One region of the Arthrobacter sp. PAMC25564 genome, then DNA from elsewhere that is predicted to be linked to it. Evidence: riboswitches for the same ligand, from Rfam matches in the RefSeq annotation. Region 1 holds a riboswitch; the other holds the start of a gene.
What was found. Region 1 has a riboswitch for S-adenosylmethionine ahead of E5206_RS04425 (DUF1737 domain-containing protein). Riboswitches for the same ligand answer to the same signal wherever they lie in the genome.
Positions count from the first base shown of each region.

Region 2: it holds a riboswitch for S-adenosylmethionine, as region 1 does, so the genes downstream of both, E5206_RS16780 (homoserine O-acetyltransferase) here and E5206_RS04425 (DUF1737 domain-containing protein) in region 1, are expected to answer to the same signal.

Region 1 covers NZ_CP039290.1:978,881-982,899, forward strand. Annotated here, with positions in the region: gene E5206_RS04410 (glutamate--cysteine ligase) at 1-211, shown strand, start outside; gene E5206_RS04415 (O-succinylhomoserine sulfhydrylase) at 222-1,430, opposite strand; gene E5206_RS04420 (rhodanese-like domain-containing protein) at 1,431-1,841, opposite strand; gene E5206_RS04425 (DUF1737 domain-containing protein) at 1,838-2,131, opposite strand; SAM riboswitch class IV at 2,145-2,258, opposite strand; gene E5206_RS04430 (FdhF/YdeP family oxidoreductase) at 2,418-4,019, opposite strand, start outside.
Region 2 covers NZ_CP039290.1:3,601,272-3,605,290, reverse strand. Annotated here, with positions in the region: gene E5206_RS16785 (bifunctional o-acetylhomoserine/o-acetylserine sulfhydrylase) at 1-1,186, shown strand, start outside; SAM riboswitch class IV at 1,301-1,416, shown strand; gene E5206_RS16780 (homoserine O-acetyltransferase) at 1,428-2,624, shown strand; gene E5206_RS16775 (hypothetical protein) at 2,611-3,141, opposite strand; gene E5206_RS16770 (SGNH/GDSL hydrolase family protein) at 3,189-4,019, opposite strand, start outside.

The DNA of each region.
Region 1 (4,019 bases):
GGTCGAAGCCCTGGTGGACTTCGTGGCCCCCGTGCTCGCGGAGCAGAGTGAGCTGGGACTGGTGCGCGCGGGCGTCCACCGGATCCTGGCGCAGGGGACCGGTTCGCAGGAGCTGCGCCGGTCGTTCCGGGAAGCCGGACTCTGCGGCGCCGTTGGTCACGCCGTCCGCGTAACGACGGAAGAGCCGACGGAAGTGCCATCGCAGGGTTAAATCAGCGCTGTCAGATCTGCTTTAGCGCCTGTCCCAGATCGCTGATCAGGTCGTCGACGTCTTCCAGGCCCACCGAGAGCCGCACGACGCCGTCACTGAGCCCGATTGCCGCCCGGCCTTCCGGCCCCATGGCGCGGTGGGTCGTCGTGGCGGGGTGCGTGATGAGGGATTTCGAATCGCCCAGGTTGTTGGAGATGTCAATGATCCGCAGTGCGTCCAGCAGCGCGAAGGCGGCCTCTTTCGCGGAGCGTCCGGCTGACGGTGAGAGCTCGAACGTCAGCACTGTGCCGCCGGCCCTCATCTGCTTCGCGGCCAGTTCATGCTGGGGATGGGACGGCAGCAGCGGGTACAACACCGCATTGACGGCGGGCTGCTCCTCGAGCCATCCGGCCAGCCGCAGGGCCGACGCAGAGGAGTGGTTCACCCGCAGGGCCATGGTTTCCAGGCCCTTGGTCAGCACCCACGCGTTGAAGGCTGAGAGCGCCGGGCCGGTGTGGCGCATGAGCTGCTTGACCGGACCGTCGATGAATTCCCTGGTGCCCAGGATCGCGCCGCCGAGCACCCTGCCCTGGCCGTCGATGTGCTTGGTGCCGGAGTAGACCACCACGTCCGCGCCGAGATCCCCGCAGCGCTGCAGCAGGGGAGTGGCGAAGACATTGTCGACGACGACCGTCGCCCCCGCGGCGTGGGCCAGTGCGCTCACCGCGGCGATGTCCACGATTTCCTGCATCGGGTTCGAGGGCGACTCGAAGAAGACCGCCGTCGCCGGCTCGGACAACGCCGAGCGCCACTGCTCCAGGTCCGGGCCGTCCACGAAGACCGTCTCCACGCCCCAGCGCGGCAGGATCTCGTTGAGTATCACGAAGCAGGAGCCGAACAGCGAGCGGGCGGCGACCACGCGGTCGCCGGCCCCCAGCAGCGCGCCGAGGGCGGTGAAGACGGCGGACATCCCGGACGCCGTCGCAAAGCAGGCCTCGGTGCCTTCGAGCAGCCGGAGGCGCTCCTGGAAGGTGGCGACCGAGGGGTTGCCATAGCGGGAGTAGACGAAGCGCTCGTCCTCGCCGGTGAAGGCACGCTCGGCGGCTGCGGCGGATTCGTAGACGAAACCGGAGTTGAGGAAGATCGGCTCGGTGGTTTCCTGGAAGCCGGTGCGGTCGAGTCCGCCCCGGACGGCCTGGGTCTCGGGGCTCCAGCCGGCGGCGTCGGGGTTGAAGGTCATTTAGTGCTTTCCGAGGTTGGTGGGCAGCCCGCGGTTCTTCCAGCCGTTGACGGTCCGCTCGCCGTGCTGGTCCGTCTCGCCTTCGAAGCCCTCAAGGACGTTGTAGGCGGTGAAGCCGGCCGCGGTGGCGGCGATTGCGGCGGCGATGGAGCGGGCGCCTGACCGGCAGAGGAACACCAGTTCGGTACTGGAGTCCTCCGGAGCCTGCTGCTTCAGTTGCTCAACGAACTGCGCATTGGGAATCCCGCCGGCGAGGTTCCACTGGATGAACAGCGGATCGTTCTCCGTCGCCTTAGTGTCGGGAATACCGATGTGGGCCCATTCCCCCTCGGTGCGGACATCGACGAGGATGGCCCCTGCCTCGAGCTTGGCCCAGGCATCCTGAGGTGTGAGGTCTCCGGCGTAGCTCATGCGTGGCCCTCGCCATCGAACTCTTCGTTTTCCAGGTCATCCACCGCGCTGGCGACGGCGGCGTCCGCACTGGCAATCGCTGCCGGCAGCACGACTGCCTGGGCGACGATGACGCTGCTGCCGTTGAACGTGGCGGCGGGGCTTCCATGGAGCACATAACCCTCGGCGAGGGCTGCCGATACCCGCTCGCAGAAGGCGCGGTCATCGGGACCGGTGAACAGGCGGTAGGCCAGCTTTTCTTCAGGGGCAGGGGCGGCGGACGGTGCCGCTTGGGTGGACGCGTCAGGCACGACGGATCTCCTTCTTTCACGCTTGCAGCTCGAATATCGATATGCCGAGTATTCACCTGAGGCACCCCGCCGCGAAAGGGAGGGTTGCCGACCGGCCAGTCAGGGCTTGGCGCCGGGTCTCATTACTCCCCAAAAACGTAACACTTCCGACGCCGGCCAACACCGTCGTCGTCGTCATGTTGAGTAACGGGCCGCCACGCAACGCGGGGTCACCTACGGCCCATCCCGCCCCTCGGGACGGGCCGTAGGTGACCCCGCGTTGCAGAGAAGTTGCAGGGAAGGGGAATCAAGCAGCGTGCGGCACGAAGCGGATGGTCATGGCTTTGAACCCGGGGGTGTTGGATTCGCGTGCGACGAGTTCCCGGTGGACCAGCGCATTTGCCTCCGGGAAGTAGGCGGCAGCGCAGCCCTTGGCGGTTGGGTAGGCCACCAGGCGGAACTTGTCCGCGCGTCGTTCGCTGGAGTGGCCGTCGGCGCCGCGGAAGGTGGAGATGACATCGACCAGGTCCCGGTCCTTGAAGCCCAGGTCTTGAAGGTCGTCCTCATGGACCAGGATGACGCGGCGGCCTTCCGAGATGCCCCGGTAACGGTCGTCGAGCCCGTAGATGGTGGTGTTGTACTGGTCGTGGCTGCGGATGGTCTGGAGGATGAGGTGCCCGGCCGGGGGTGCCAGGTATTCCAGCGGGCTGACGGTGAAGCCGGCCTTGCCGGTGGCGGTGGCGAACGTCCGGGTGTCCCGGGGCGGGTTGGGCAGCACGAAGCCGTTCTTGTTCCTGATGCGGGCGTTGAAGTCCTCGAATCCGGGGATGACGCGTGAGATGTGGTCCCTGATGACGTCGTAGTCCTCGGCCATGGCCCGCCAGTTAACCGCGTGGTCATCCCCTAGGGTGGCCTGTGCCAGCCGGGCGATGATCACCGGTTCGCTGAGCAGGTGCCCGGAGACCGGCTGCAGGCGGCCCTGCGTGGAGTGGACCACGGACATCGAATCCTCCACGGACAGGAACTGCCGCCCTCCCGGGTGCTTGTCATCGGTGTCGGTCCGGCCAAGCGTGGGGAGGATGAGGGACGTCCGGCCGTGGACGGCATGCGAACGGTTGGGCTTGGTGGAGATGTGCACCGTCAGCCCGGCACGTTTCATTCCGGCTTCAAGCGGTCCCGTGTCCGAGTTCGCCGCCGCGAAATTGCCGCCCATGGCCACGAAGACGTCCACCTGGTCCTGCTCGAAGGCCTGCAGGGCTTCCGTTGAATCGTAGCCGTGCTCCCGTGGTGTGCTGATCCCGAACTCCTGGTCCAGGGCGGCCAGGAGCGCTTCCTTGGGTTTCTCCCAGATGCCCATGGTGCGGTCACCCTGGACGTTCGAATGCCCGCGCACGGGGCAGGCCCCGGCACCGCGTTTGCCGAAGTTTCCCTGCAGCAGCAGCAGGTTGATGATCTCCCGGAGCGTGTCCACCGAGTGCGGCTGCTGCGTCAGTCCCAGCGCCCAGCAGATGATGGTGGCCTTGGAAGCCGCCATCATGCCGGCGATCCGGGTGATTTCGTCCCTGCCCAGGCCGGTGGCCTTCTTCGTCTCGGCCCAGTCAACGGTGCTGCGCGCGGTCACATAGGCTTCGAATCCTTCGGTCTGTGCCTGGATGAACGCGTGGTCCACCACGGTGCCCGGATTCTCTTTCTCGGCCTCCAGCAGGAGATGGCCCAGGGCCTGGAACAGGGCCAGGTCGCCGCCGACCTTGATCTGGAGGTATTCGTCGGCGATGGTCGTTCCGTGCCCCACCACGCCGGTGAGCGACTGCGGGTCCTTGAAGTTCATGAGCCCGGCCTCGGGCAGTGGATTGACGCCCACGACCTTGCCGCCGTTGTTCTTGCAGTCCTTCAGGGCCGAAAGCATCCG
Region 2 (4,019 bases), 1.5 Mb from region 1:
CAACCGCTTCGCCCTCGCCGAGCTCGCCCCCATCTACACCCGGATCGGCAACCCGACCCAGGACGCGGTGGAGCAGCGCGTGGCCAGTCTTGAGGGCGGCCTCGCGGCCCTGCTGCTCAGCTCCGGCCAGGCCGCGGAGACCTTCGCGATCCTCAACGTCGCCGAAGCCGGTGACCACGTGGTGGCCAGCCCCAGCCTCTACGGCGGAACCTACAACCTGCTGGCCCACACGCTGAAGAAGTTCGGCATCTCCGTCACCTTCGTGGAGGACCCGGACAACCTGGAGCAGTGGCGCGACGCCGTCCGGCCCAACACCAAGCTGTTCTTCGCCGAGGTAGTCTCCAACCCGCGCCAGGACGTGCTCGACATCGAGGGCGTCTCCAAGGTGGCGCACGAGGGCGGCGTGCCGCTGATCGTCGACAACACCCTGTCCACCCCGTACCTGATCCGTCCGATCGAGTGGGGCGCGGACATCGTGGTGCACTCCGCCACCAAGTACCTCGGCGGCCATGGCGCCGCGATCGCGGGCGTGATCGTGGATTCCGGGAACTTCGATTTCGGCAAGGACCCCGAGCGGTTCCCCGGCTTCAACACCCCGGACCCCAGCTACAACGGCCTGGTCTATGCCCGGGACCTGGGCGCGGACGGCGCCCTGGGCGCCAACCTCTCCTACATCCTCAAGGCCCGCGTCCAGCTCCTGCGCGACCTCGGCTCGGCCGTCTCCCCGTTCAACGCCTTCCTCATCGCCCAGGGCATCGAGACCCTGAGCCTGCGCGTCGAACGGCACGTCGCCAACGCCACCAAGGTGGCCGAATGGCTCGAGGCGAGGGACGACGTCGAATCCGTCGCCTACGCGGGGCTGCCCTCCAGCCCGTGGTACGAGCGGGGCCGCAAGTACGGTCCCAAGGGCACCGGTGCGGTCGTGGCGTTCAACATCGCCGGGGGAGCCGAGGCGGGCAAGGCGTTCGTTGATGCCCTTGAACTGCATTCCCATGTGGCGAACATCGGTGACGTGCGCTCCCTGGTCATCCACCCGGCGTCGACCACGCACAGCCAGCTGACCCCGGAACAGCAGGCCATCGCCGGCGTCAATCCGGGACTCGTGCGGCTCTCGGTGGGCCTGGAGCACATCGATGACATCCTCGCGGACCTCGACGCCGGATTCCGCGCGGCCAAGAGCGTCTGACGTGCACTGACTCCCGGCGTCCCTGATCCGCCGGCGACGGCGCCGGGACGCCGGGAGTCACATGGCCGTCACAATCTTCGCCATTCCGTCGCCTCGTTTCGTAAACTCATTGAAGGTCATGAGCGCCAGCGACAGCCCCGGCTTGCTGGCCGGCAACCCTCCTTTTGCGGCGGGGTGCCCCGGGTGAAGACCTGGCCTGCCGGTCAGCTGACGGCAGGCAAGCGCGAAGTTAGGTCCTCATATGACACTTTCCCTCACCCACAGCGGTGTACCCGGCACCGATCCATCCCGGCGTGCCGTCGAAGAAGAAGTCGAACAAGCCGTGCCGGACGGAACCGTCCAGTACCTGCGGATCGGCGACCTCGAGCTTGAGTCCGGTGCCCGGCTCCCCGATGTCGTCCTCGCCTACGAGACCTGGGGGAGGCTGAACGCGGACGGCTCGAATGCGGTGCTGATCGAACATGCGCTGACCGGCGACACCCACGTGACCCGGGGCGCCAGCGAGGAACCGGGCTGGTGGGAGCAGCTCGCGGGCCCCGGCGCCCCCGTGGACACCGACAAGTACTTCGTCGTCTCCATCAATATCGTGGGCGGCTGCTACGGCTCCACCGGTCCCTCGACGCAGGCCCCCGACGGAAAGCCCTGGGGTTCACGGTTTCCGCTGGTCACCCTGCGGGACACCACGGAGGCCGAGGCCAGGCTTGCGGACGCCCTGGGCATCCGCAGCTGGTTCGCCGTACTGGGCGGATCCCTCGGCGGGGCACGTGCCCTCGAGTGGGCCGTCAGCTACCCGGAACGGGTCCGGCGCTGCGCCGTGATTTCCGTCGGCGCGAGCAGCACCGCGGAACAGATTGCCTTCGCCCAGGCCCAGACCCTGGCTATCCGCCTGGACCCGGACTTCAACGGCGGGGACTACTACGGCGGCCCCGGGCCGGTTGCAGGCCTGGCCCTGGCACGCCGGATCGCGCACATCACCTACCGCTCGGCGGCCGAACTGGACGGGCGCTTCGGCCGGAACGCCCAGGAAGCAGAGGCGCCGCTGGACGCCGGTTCGCTGGCCGGGCGCGGACGCTACCAGGTGGAAAGCTACCTCGACCACCAGGGCAACAAGCTGGTCCGGCGCTTCGACGCCAACAGCTACATCGCCATCACCGAGGCCCTCATGAGCCATGACGTGTGCCGCGGACGCGGCCCCCTCCAGGAATCGCTGGCCCACGCGACGGCGGACTTCATTGTCGCGGCGGTGGATTCGGACCGGCTGTATTTCCCGGCGCAGTCCCGTGAACTCGCCGATGCGCTGCCGGGCGGAGCGGAACTGCACATGATCGAGGCCCCGATCGGCCACGACGGCTTCCTGACCGAAATCGGCCAGCTCAGCGAGCAGTTCCGGCAGAACTTCTTCGGCCAGGCGGCCGAACAGGCGGTCAGCCCTTCATGATCTCCGCGCGCTGGGCCATGTAATCCTCCATGGCGAGCTCGCCATCGCTGTACCGCTGGTCAAGTTCGGCGAGCTTGCGCGCCCGGAACCCCTGCGTGCCCGACGGCGGCGTGGGAACTGCAGGGGTTCCGGGCGGCTGTCCGGCAGGCTGCTGCCACGCGCCCTGCTGCCCGGAGGGCTGTTGCCCGGACCCGGGAGGGTTGTTCAGGTACTCGGGGCTGTCCTCGTAGGGGACGGGGTTCCGGTAGCCCGCCTGGCCCGGGTACGGCGGCAAAGGCTGTCCGGGGGTGCCGGCCTGGAAGCCGCCGCCGAAGTAGTCCTGCTGGGTGTAGCCATCCCGGGGCTGCTTGCCCTGCTGGCCCGGGTACTGGCCCGGATACCCGCCGTCCGGCAGGTTCGGAAACCCGCCGGGCATGCCCTGGCCGCGGTTCCGGCCGCGGACTGACTTCCGGTACAGGCGCAGCGCCGTCGGGACCACGAAGGTCAAAACGATGATCCAAAAGAACAGACTGTTCACGGTGCCGGGCCTCCCAAGTGTTTCCCCCAGCTTATGCCCGGACCCGTTCAGGACCGCACTGGTTCTTCTGCCCCCGGGGGGCCCTCGCCGGAGCCCAGGGGGACCCCGGGGCCGAACACCGGTCCGGGCAGGGGGCGCTTTGCCGTTATGCCGTCCCCGCTGGAGCGGTGCCGCAGCCGGCGGACCACCCAGGGGACGAAGTAATCCTTCGCCCATACGAGGTCTCCGGACCGTGCCTCCCGCCAGCTGCGCTGCGGCAGGGGCTTGGGCGAGAGGGGCTCCAGGGTGTGCTGGACGTTCAGCGAATCCAGCACCATGGCCGCGATCGTGTGGTGGCCCAGCGGAGAAAAGTGCAGGCGGTCCGCGTCCCACATCCGGGGATCATTCAGCTGCCGCAGGGACCACATGTCCGCGATGACGGCATCGTGCCGGGCCGCGATGGTCCGGAGGTTTTCGTTGTAGATGGCAACCTTGCTGCGGATCCGGCCAAGCACCGTGGAGCCGGTGTCGGGACCGTTGAAGAGGACCACGGTCGCGCCGCCCAGGGCCAGGATCTGTACCACCGAGTCGAGCTTTTCCGCCAGCGCATCCGGATCGCCGCCGGGACGGATCAGGTCGTTGCCGCCGGCCGAGAGCGTGATCAGATCGGGTTTGAGGGACAGGCAATGGGCCAGCTGCTGGTCCACGATCTGCTGCAGGAGCCGGCCGCGGACGGCCAGATTGGCGTAGGCGAAGTCAGTGTGGCCGCGGCTCAGTTCTTCAGCCACCCGGTCCGCCCAGCCCCGGTGCCCGCCGGGGCTGGCCGGTTCGGGGTCCCCGATGCCTTCCGTGAACGAATCGCCCATGGCGACATAGCGGGTCCACGGGTGGGTTACGAC